Regions from separate parts of the Ferribacterium limneticum genome, predicted to be linked through region 2. Evidence: predicted binding sites of a transcription regulator. Region 2 holds the regulator's gene; the other holds the start of a gene.

The links. Region 2 encodes FNR, which switches genes on or off when oxygen is low (the NO sensors DNR and NnrR bind a similar motif). Its sites were predicted from a motif close to TTGANCTAGNTCAA; they were not measured.
Region 1: the regulator FNR is predicted to act here: its motif matches at 2,981-2,994, upstream of ubiU (ubiquinone anaerobic biosynthesis protein UbiU).

What each region holds. Positions count from the first base shown of each region.
Region 1 covers NZ_CP075191.1:125,810-131,190, forward strand. The annotation lists gene KI617_RS00580 (SpoIIE family protein phosphatase) at 1-533, shown strand, start outside; gene ubiT (ubiquinone anaerobic biosynthesis accessory factor UbiT) at 530-985, opposite strand; gene KI617_RS00590 (U32 family peptidase) at 1,002-1,904, opposite strand; gene ubiU (ubiquinone anaerobic biosynthesis protein UbiU) at 1,918-2,925, opposite strand; gene KI617_RS00600 (response regulator) at 3,139-4,029, shown strand; gene KI617_RS00605 (septal ring lytic transglycosylase RlpA family protein) at 4,039-5,040, opposite strand; gene rodA (rod shape-determining protein RodA) at 5,037-5,381, opposite strand, start outside.
Region 2 covers NZ_CP075191.1:2,899,417-2,904,797, forward strand. The annotation lists gene KI617_RS13925 (sulfite exporter TauE/SafE family protein) at 1-409, opposite strand, end outside; gene hemN (oxygen-independent coproporphyrinogen III oxidase) at 474-1,877, opposite strand; gene fnr (fumarate/nitrate reduction transcriptional regulator Fnr) at 1,963-2,706, shown strand; gene KI617_RS13940 (DUF302 domain-containing protein) at 2,711-3,103, opposite strand; gene KI617_RS13945 (porin) at 3,282-4,442, opposite strand; gene KI617_RS13950 (IS1595 family transposase) at 4,863-5,381, shown strand, end outside.

The sequences.
Region 1 (5,381 bases), 1.4 Mb from region 2:
TCAGCGTCTTGCCGATGGTGCAGGAATTTTATCGTCTGGTCGAACTGTCATCGCCGCTGAGCACTGTGATCGAGTCGATCAATTTCCTGCTGGCCAATTCCTTGCCGCTCGGGCGTTTTGTCGCCGCCGCCTTTGTGACGCTGGATGAGGCGGCCAAAGAGGGGGAGATCTGGGTAGGCGGGGTGCCGGATGTGCTGATGTTCGACAGCGCCGGCCGGCTGGAGCGACGCATCGCTTCGAGCAATCTACCCTTGGGTATTGTGAAGACCAGTGAGGGTGTTCAGGGTATTGAACACTTTAACTGGGTTGACGCTCGCCAGCTGCTGTTGATCTCGGATGGCATTGTCGAGGCCTGCAACGCCGATGACGTTGCCTTTGGCGATGAGCAACTGATACATGTCGTCGAGCACCGTGCCCCTGGCGTCGAGTTAACCGATGCGCTACAGCAGGCGTTGCAGCACCATTTGAAGGGCTGCAGCGCTCATGACGACATGTCGATGCTGGTCATCGACTGTCCGGCCAATAGCAATTAATGGCGAAATAGCGGCAGCTTGGCGGAAAACTTCGGCCACTCCACGGCGTCGAGCATGTTCTTGACGATCAGGCCGAGTTCGGTATCGCCGGTGATTTCCAGTTCGCGGTTGAAGAACAGCGTATCCGGGTCTTCCTGGCGGGCCAGCAACTGCAGGTAGGCCGACAGATTGGCAGCAAAGGCCAGATCAGGTTCGCGCTCCGGGCGGAAAACCGGCCGGAACAGGCCGTTAAGGTAGGTGTAGCAAGCTTCTCCACCGGTATCGAGGACACGAACGCGGAACAGCTTGTCTTCCAGCAGGGCAAGTTCGCTTTCCGGCAGCAACTTCATTTTCAGTGCCGCATTCAAGCCGGCGACCAAGGCCAGGGCATGTGGCCATTGCGGCAGTTTCTGGCCGAGACTGGCGACGAAATCAGGCAGCTTGAATTTGGGAATGGTGAAATTGCCGTTCATGTTCATGCTCCGTGTGTCATGCACCCAACTGGGCAAGTGCTTGCGTATGGCGCTGGACGATACCGGCATCGCCAAACCAGTAGCCATCCACCAGGCCGCTGGTGCTCCATTCCCGACTGTCGACCGGCAGCGTCTCGCCCCGTCGGGCCGCATCGAAGGCAGCGATGATTTCGTTGATGTACTGCTTCTGCGGGCTGATGCGCACGATGTCGATACCCATCTTGAGCATTTCCGGCATCTCGTGCAGCAGATTGTAGCTCTGTGCCGACATGGTCTGGATGCCGTTGATGGTCAGGAAGTCCTGTCCCTCGCGGGTTTTCAGGGTCAAACCTTCGGCGTGATCCAGGCACTTGAACTGGCAGTCATCCTTGTTCAGATCGTAATGGCGAGCGGTGAAGCAGCGGGCGGAAAAGGCGAGCGGAATCTTGCCGAAGGCGAAGACTTCAGTCTCGATGCCAGCTGGCCTGCTCGCGTGCAGGGCCTCGATCATGCTGCGTGAGCCTTCGAGTGGCGGCACCCAGCGCTTCAGGCCGAAGCGAGCGAAAGAAGCCAGCGTCGCCTCGTTGTAGATGTTCAGATGCGGGCCGGCCACGAAATCCTGGCCGTGCACGAGGTTGACGGCTCCAAGATCGTTGGCTTCGAGCATGCAGCCAGCTTCGTCGATCAGCCGGCGCAGGGCCTTGAGGTCGCTTTCCGATTCGAGCAGGGCCTGCGCCGAGACGACGACCTGTTTGCCGGCATCGGTCAGGTCGCGGGCCAGGCCGATCCAGTCGGTCGTGCGCAGTTGCTGGCGGCGCGAGCAGACCACTTCGCCAACGTAGATGATGTCGATGGCCGGGTTCTGGGCCATTTCGGCGTAGAACTCCATGACCTCGGCTTTGGGCCAGAAATAGAGTAGGGGGCCAAGCGAAAGTTTCATGTTGCGTTGTCCTTTAGCGCCATGGCCGGCTGTAGGCGCCGAGCGTTGCCTGGCTGCCTTCGGAAACCTTGGCCAGCTCGGCTTGCCAGGCCGGTTTCACATGGAAGCGTTCGCTGCCATCACGGAGCGAATCGAGCGCGGCGCGCAGTGTGCGAGTGACTTGCGTGACGTAGGCCGGGCTACGCTGGCGGCCTTCCACCTTGATGGCCTTGACGCCGATCTTGATGATTTCCGGCAGGATTTCCAGCACATTCAGGCTGGTTGGTTCTTCCAGGGCGTAATAGGTTTCGCCCTGTACTTCGAAACGCCCCTTGCACAGCGTCGGGTAACCCGCCGGTTCATCATCGCCGAAACGGTCGATCAGGACGCCGTTGAGGCGTGTTTCCATGGTGCCCGGCTTCTTGTCCCATTTGACGTACTTGGCCGGCGAACAGGCCCCCACTGTATTGGGCGATTCGCCACAGGCGTAGGACGAGAGCCAGCAGCGTCCTTCGTTCATTACACACAGGCTGCCGAAGCCGAAGACCTCGATTTCGACCGAGGTGTTCTTGATCACATGTTCAACCTGGGCCAGCGTCAACACACGCGGCAAGACGGCGCGGCGAACGCCGAATTCACGCTGGCAGAAATTGATCGCCTCGTAGCTGGTCGCCGAGCCCTGGACCGAGAGGTGCAGACGCTGCTGTGGATGCTTGTTGCGGGCGTAATCAAGCAGGCCGATGTCGGCCAGGATGATCGCATCCACCCCCTGATCGACGGCACCGTCGACGGCCTTGTGCCAGTCGGCAACCCGGCCGGCCTGCGGGAAAGTGTTGATCGCCATCAGCACTTCGCGACCCTTGGCGTGAGCGTAGCGTATGCCTTCGGCCATGGTCTTGGCGTCGAAGTTCAGGCCGGCGAAATTGCGGGCGTTGGTATCGTTTTTGTAGCCGAGATAGACGGTATCGGCACCGTTGTCGACGGCGGCCTTGAGTGCCGGCAGGCTGCCGGCCGGACAGACGAGATCGGGCAAGGAGCTCATGGGAGGCGTCCTGAATATCAAGCGCCGGAGTATAGCCAGCGCTGCAGAAACGCCATTGATCCTGGTCAAAGGCGTGGCTTGTGCGAGGCAAGATTGGCCTTCGTTACGGTATGATTGTGGTCAATAATCGGCCAGGGGAGGGGCATGTTTTCCCGCTCTTTCGTCCAAAGCACCCCGCCAGTCATGTGTCAGGCCATTGAGAAAGGCTGAGTAATGAATAAGGAACGCGTCCTCGTTGTTGATGATGAACAATTGAACCTGTTCATCATCGAGGAGTTTCTCGAGCAGGAAGATATCGAGCTGGAGATGCACAGCAATCCGCTTGAGGCTTGGGATAGCCTGATTGCACCGGACAGTGATTTTTCACTGGTGGTTCTCGATCGAATGATGCCTGAGCTGGACGGGATGGAGTTGCTCCGCCGCATGAAGCGGGAGGCGCGCTTTGTCGATATTCCGGTCATCATGCAGACGGCGGCTTCTTCTCCCGATCAGGTTCGGGAGGGTCTGGAAGCGGGAGCTTACTACTACCTGACCAAGCCTTACGAACCGGAAGCGCTGATTTCCATCGTGCGGGCTGCGATGGAAGATCGGCGGGCACGCAAACAGTTGCGCAGCCGTGCGGCTCGTCTGGAAGAGGCGCAAAAGCTGATCCGGAGCGTCGAGTACCGTTTTGTGACGCTGGAGGATGTCACCAGTCTGGTTCCTGTCTTGGCCGGCATGTGCCCGGTGCCGGATGTCGCTGCGCCCGGTTTGTCAGATCTGATGGTCAATGCGGTCGAGCACGGTAATCTGGGCGTGACTTATCAGGAAAAGTCGCTGCTCAAGTGGGAGGGCGACTGGGAGGCAGAAATCAGGCGTCGCCTTGCGCTGCCGCAATTCACCGATCGATTTGCCACGGTCAGAGTCGAGCGTGATGCCGATGGTGTCGTCTTCACCATTACTGATCAGGGCGATGGTTTCGAGTGGAACAAGTTCCTGAGTTTCGATCCGGACCGCGCGTTTGATCCGAATGGCCGAGGCATCGCGATGGCGAAGATGATGAGTTTCTCGGCGCTCGACTATCAGGGGCGAGGCAACGTCGTCGTTGCCAGGGTCAATCTCTGACCTCGCTGCCTAGCGGGTGATGATCGTCGGACGGTAGCCCAGCGCAGCGCGGATTTTCTCGGCGACCCGGTCGGCATCGCCGCGATTCGCATAGGGGCCGAGATGCAGGCGGTGAATGCCGCCACTTGGATTGACCCGCATCGTTTCGCTCAGCCAGTCGAGCTCGCGCAGCAGGTGATTCTTCAGGTTTTCGGCATTTTCGGCATTCGAAAAGGCGCCCAGCTGCAGGTAAATTCCCTTCTGAATGCTTTCGTCGCCACTCATGCCGGCCATCGCCGCGGTTTGCACCGGTCGCTCTTCAAGCGCCATGCGCTTGGCCAGTTGTTCGATATCGTCCCCGTTCGCGGGGCCGGCGACGCGGGGTGGCGGCGTGGTCTGGGCGTAGGCGGTGCCGGCGAGTTCGCCTGGAATGATTGCCTCGACCTCGACCTGGCCGCTACCACCATTGATCAAGCCAAGCTTGTAGGCAGCGGTGTAGGAAAGATCGATCACACGGTCGGCATGGAAAGGGCCGCGATCGGTGATGCGGACGATCACCGACTTGCCGCTCTGCACGCTGGTGACGCGAGCGTAGGAGGGCAGGGCCAGCGTGGTGTGGGCGGCGGTCATGGCGAACATGTCGTAAGGCTCGCCGATCGAGGTTTTCTGGCCATGGAACTTCTTGCCGTACCAGCTGGCGATGCCACGTGCCCTGTAGGCCTTGACCGCGGTATTCGGCACATATTCCTTGCCCAGCACGGCGTAGGGCTTGGTGGCGGGTTTGTGCAGCGGCTCCCACTTCGGTTCGGCATCGGGAATGTCATCGAGGCCATCCGGGATGTCGTCGGCCGGGCCGTCATCCTTGTAGAAACCACCGCCTCGCTTGAGGACGGCTGTTGGTTTCCTGGTCGGCGTCGGTGTTTTTGAAACTGGCCCTTTTTGCCCCTCAACCGTTGTCTCGCGTACCGGACCGGGGCCACCGCAGGCGGCAAGCAGCAAGGCCAGACTCAGGGGGGCGATCAGGCGAATCATTTCTTGACCAGCATCCGGTGGGTATGGATCGACATCAGCATGCCGATGCCGAGAAATAGCGTGACCAGCGCTGTGCCGCCATAGCTCATGAAGGGCAGCGGGACGCCGACGACGGGCAGAATGCCGCTGACCATGCCCATGTTGATGAAGGCGTAGGTGAAAAAGCCAAGGGTAATCGCCCCGGCGAGGAGACGGGAAAACAGCGTTGGGGCGGCCGAGGCAATCATCAGGCCGCGCCCGATCAGCAAGGTGTACAGAAAGACGAGCAGTGCATTGCCGAGCAAACCCCATTCTTCGGAATAGACGGCGAAGATGAAGTCGGTATGCTTTTCCGGGATGAA
Region 2 (5,381 bases):
CGCCCAGCGGAAACGCCTGAACCACGCTGCGCACAGGCAGGAAACGTCGGGTCAAAGGTTGCAGACGTCGCCACAGGCTCTGCCCGGCCCGTTCGGTTAAGGCCAGCGCCTTGGTGACGCCGAGCAAATAGAGGCCCATCGCCACCAGCATCAGGTTGGCAATGAAATACAGAATCAAGCGGGCCGGCACCTGCCCTTCCAGACCCATGCTGGCCGCCCCCAGTGCCCCGGCGATAGCCCCGGCCGCTGCGTAGGAAAGAATGCGCCCGCCATTGTAGGCAAAGTGCATGGACCAACGGGCTGTACCGCCCATCGACAGGGCGCCGACGATGCCGCCGCACATGCCGACGCAATGGGTACCGCCAAGCAGACCAACGAGAAAAAGTGCGAGATAGCCGGAATCAGGCATCGTACAAACCAGTAGTCACCGAAGCAGGCAGTTTACTCTGCCCACCCGGCACTACGCACGGCAATCAGATGACTTTGGAGTAGGTCGCCCGCTGGCGTCCCGCCCGCAGGTAGCGGTCGAAGACCATGGAAATGATGCGCACCAACAAGCGTCCCGGTGGCAGAACGGTGATCCACTCGCGTTCGATCTTGAGCAAACCGGCCCGCTCCATTTCCTTCATGTCTTCGAGTTCGGCCGCGAAATACTTGTGGAAGTCGATCAGATGAGCACTTTCGATGCTCTCGATGGAGAGCTCGAAATGACACATCAGCGCCTGGATGATCGAGCGACGCAGGATATCGTCAGCGGTCAGTTCGATGCCACGGAAGACCGGTAAGGCACCGGTATCGAGGCGATCGTAGTACTCGTCCGCAGTCTTGACGTTCTGGTAGTAGGTCGGCCCGACCTTGCTGATCGACGAGATGCCAAAAGACAGCATGTCGCAGTCGGCGTAGGTCGAATAGCCCTGGAAATTGCGGTGCAGGCGGCCTTGACGCTGGGCGACAGCCAGTTCGTCATCCGGCTTGGCAAAGTGGTCCATACCGATGAAGACATAGCCTGCATCGGTCAGCTTCTTGATCGCCAGCGCCAGAATCTGCAGCTTGGTATCGGCTGACGGCAGATCACCATCGTTGATCCGGCGTTGCGGCTTGAACATGCTGGGCATGTGTGCATAGTTGTAGATCGACAGGCGATCGGGATCCATCGCCAGCACGCGCTCCAGCGTCCGGTTGAACCCCATTACCGTCTGGTGCGGCAGACCGTAGATCAGGTCGACAGAAACCGACTTGAAGCCGTTGGCCCGTGCATCACGGATGACACTGTAGGTCTCTTCCTCGCTTTGAACCCGATTGACGGCAACTTGTACCTTTTCGTCGAAATCCTGCACCCCGACGCTCATGCGGTTGAAACCGAGTTCGCCCAGCAAGGCGACTGTGGCCGTATCCACCTTGCGCGGGTCGACTTCGATCGAATATTCGCCGCCATCAAGCAACTTGAAGTGCTTGCGGGTTTCGCCCATCAACTGGCGCATCTCGCTGTGCGACAGGAAGGTCGGCGTACCGCCGCCCCAATGCAACTGGATGACCTCGTGCTCACCGTCGCGGCCTTCCAGTGCCGCTGCCTGAATATCCAGCTCCTTGGCCAGATATTTCAGATATTTGGCGCTGCGCCCGTGATCCTTGGTAATGATCTTGTTACAGGCGCAGTAGTAGCAAATAGTGTTACAGAACGGGATGTGGAAGTATAATGAAAGAGGTCGACTGATCCCGCCGATGTTGCGCTTGCCAAGCCAGAGTTTGGCTGCATCGGAGTCGAAAGCCTCGACAAAGCGGTCGGCCGTCGGATAGGACGTATACCGGGGGCCGTTGACGTCAAAGCGGCGAATGATCTGCGGATCGAAGACGAGGTTTTCAGTTGCGAAATTCATTAGGCAAGCCATCAAAAGTTGATCGGATTATGTTCGGATGGCATGGTTTTGCGGTTGACTTGGATCAAGCTAACGCAGGTTGCCAATGGCACATACACGCCCATTAAATCAGGAAATATCGCTGTCCGTCATCAAGACGGCCTGCTCAAATTGCAATCTGCGCGAACTGTGCCTGCCCTTTGGCCTCAGCACGGAGGAACTTGAGCGCCTCGACGACCTGGTTTCCACCCGTCGTCGCATCAAGCGCGGCGATCACCTGTACCGCGCCGGTGAAGGTTTTGATGCAATTTACGCTATCCGCAGCGGTTTCTTCAAGACTGATGTGCTGCTTGAAGATGGCCGTGACCAGGTCACCGGTTTCCAGATGGCCGGCGAACTGCTCGGGCTGGATGGTATCAGTACCGAACACCATACCTGCAATGCCATCGCGCTCGAAGACAGCGAGATCTGCGCCATACCGTTCTCCCGCCTGGAAGGTTTGTCGCGTGAAATCCACACGCTGCAACACCATTTCCACAAGGTGATGAGCCGGGAAATCGTTCGCGACCATGGTGTGATGATGCTGCTCGGCACCATGCGCGCCGAAGAGCGGCTGGCTGCCTTCCTGCTCAACCTGTCGCAACGCTTCACCGCCCGCGGCTTCTCGCACGCCGAGTTCTACCTGCGCATGACGCGCGAGGAAATCGGCAGCTATCTCGGCCTGAAGCTGGAAACAGTGTCTCGTGCTTTTTCCAAGTTCCAGGAAGAAGGCTATATTGCCGTCCAGCAGAAGCACATCCGGATTCTCAACGTTAATGGCCTGAAGGCCTTGATGAATCACCGAAGCTGACGCCTTACCAGCGCAGCTTCGCCAGTTCTCCGGCTCGTTCGACCAACTTGAAAAGCAAAGCCTGGGCTTTAGCTCGGGCTGGTGTCGCGCTCCCCGGGGAACGGTAGACCATCACCACCCGCTCGGGCTCGGCAGCCGTCACGTAGATAGCGATCGACAACGGACAAAGGGCAATCTGGGCCGGATCTTCGGTCACCATCCGCCAAGCTAGGGCAGCACTGCAAAACTGAAAGATTTCGGCTTTAAGGAATGGCGTTGCCGCCCCCTCGCCCCCGGTGCGCTGCAACATCTGGTTGAACGGCAGCACGGCCCCGACCACCAAACCCTCAGCCTCGATAACCTCGATCAGCGCGTCGCGCGCCGTCGGGTAGTCACTGCCAGGGATGGCGTAGGTCAAGACGTCATCCGTCGCCCAGGCCTGTGGCGCCAGGAGTATCCAGAGACTCAGGAGGCAAGCGAAAAAACGGGGCATCCTTGAGGACGCCCCGAACAGATGCAAGAAGGACATCTGACGCAAGACTTGCTCCCGGCTGCGAAGTTATCTGAATCGAAGCTTCGAAATCCGGCCAGAAAACTTAAAAAGCATGCTTGATACCCATGGCAAAGCCATTGACGCCGGTACCGGAGAGCCCGGCCGAATTACCCATCGGGTTGATGGTGAAAGAGGCGTTACGATCGTTCTTGATATGGGCGTAGTCGGCATACAGCTCGGTCCGCTTGGACAGAGCGTAGCGACCACCGATTGCCCACTTGCTGGCATCGGCATCGCTCAGGGTCTTGTCCTTGACCTGGCCGTAGCTGACCAGCATTTTGGCCTTGCCGAACGGTACGGTAGCGCCGAGGAACCAGTTGCGGCGATCATATTCCTGGCCAGCCGCCAGTCCACCCAGATTCTGCAAACCGGCAGTGGTGGCGTCGAGATCGATATTGCCGCCAATCAGCGAGTTCTGCTGGCCCTTGATCACGTCGTAAACACCACCGATCTTGACGAAGCCAAAATCGTAGGAAACGCCACCGGTAGCCACATACAGACGGCTATCCGACAGACCTGCCGCCTTGGTGGTTTCGTAGTCCAGATCGACGCTCAAGGGGCCATTGGCGTAGATCAGGTTGACAGAGAACAGGCGGTCATCGGCGTTACTGCTGCCAGTGATGGCGCTGACACCGTTAGTATGAACGCCTTGCAGGCTGCCTTCGTTACCCTGGGTATTGGTGGCCGTCGCCAGAATCAGCGTAAAGCCGTTCCAGGCCGGTGAGATGTAGGCGATGGCGTTGGCCGCACGGTCGTACTGGGTGGTCATCGAGGCGAAGTTGCCGACCGAGTAGTTGGTGAACGGGTTGTACTTGCCATAAATACCGTAGCGCAGGCCGTCGAGATAACCGGCAACGACGGTACCGAAACCACCGGTCAGGCCAACGTAAGAGTGCCCCGCCTGGTTCAGGCCACCGCCAGTGTCGGGATTGAAACGATACTGAATATCGAACAGCGCCTTGAGGCCATTTCCGAGATCTTCGACACCTTTGAAGCCGAGGTGGCTGAAAGAGGCGGCTTGGCCGATGAAATTGCGAGCCTGGTTGGTCGTGCCCACGTTGCCGCTGGCCGGCACAGCACCGTTGCTGCCGCTGGTAGTCATCCAGCCCATGTCGATGTTGCCGTAGATGGTCACGTTGGATTGGGCAAAGGCAGCGCCGGAGGTGGCGGCGGCGATAGCCAGGGCGATAATTTTCTTCTGCATGAATAGTCTCCAGATATTTATACCGAAATACGCCCAACCCCCTCGGGCACGGCGACTTCCCCCCAAGCACCGCAAGCGGCGGCAGCAAGGATGCACCTTCATTGCGAAGCTCATGCCAGGATGAGGAAACACATCACCAATCAGATTAACCAATTGATAGCAATAGGTTTTACAGATAATCGACCGAAACACCCAAAAAGAATTCTGAACAACCGCATGCTCATTATTTGGACAGCAGGTGATTTACTGCCCCAAAAAACAACACCCAAAACGGTGGACAAAAAAAGCCCGGCACGCGGCCGGGCAAGTTGAGACACGAGGCAATTCAGAACCTGATTAGCAACAATCGTCAGCCAGTCTCACTTGGTGAGACTGAGCACCCGTAGAGTGATTGCCATCGGACAACGAGAGGTGGCGATCATGGCGATGAACAGAATCCAATTTCAACCGGGGTTGTCGATGCCGGAATTTCTCAAAGACTACGGTACCGAGGCGCAATGCGAACAAGCGCTCGAAGCGGTACGCTGGCCTGAAGGATTTCGCTGCCCGCGCTGCGCAGCTACGGGGCACTATGTACTGCGGGATGGTACGCGCAAGGTCTTTCAGTGCAGCGCCTGCCGTCATCAGGCGTCACTGATTGCCGGAACGGTGTTTCAGGGCACCAAGCTGCCCCTGAGCACTTGGTTCCTGGCGATCTACCTGATCAGCCAAGCCAAGACCGGCCTGTCGGCGCTGGCCTTGAGGCGCCAACTGGGCGTCAGTTACCCCACGGCCTGGCTGATTCACCACAAACTGATGCAGGCCATGGGCGACCGGGAGGCGCGCTATGCGCTGGAAGGCAAAGTCCAGGTCGATGATGCCTATCTGGGTGGCGAGCGCACGGGTGGCAAGGTCGGGCGGGGCTCCGAAAACAAGGTCGCCTTTGTCGCTGCCGTCTCC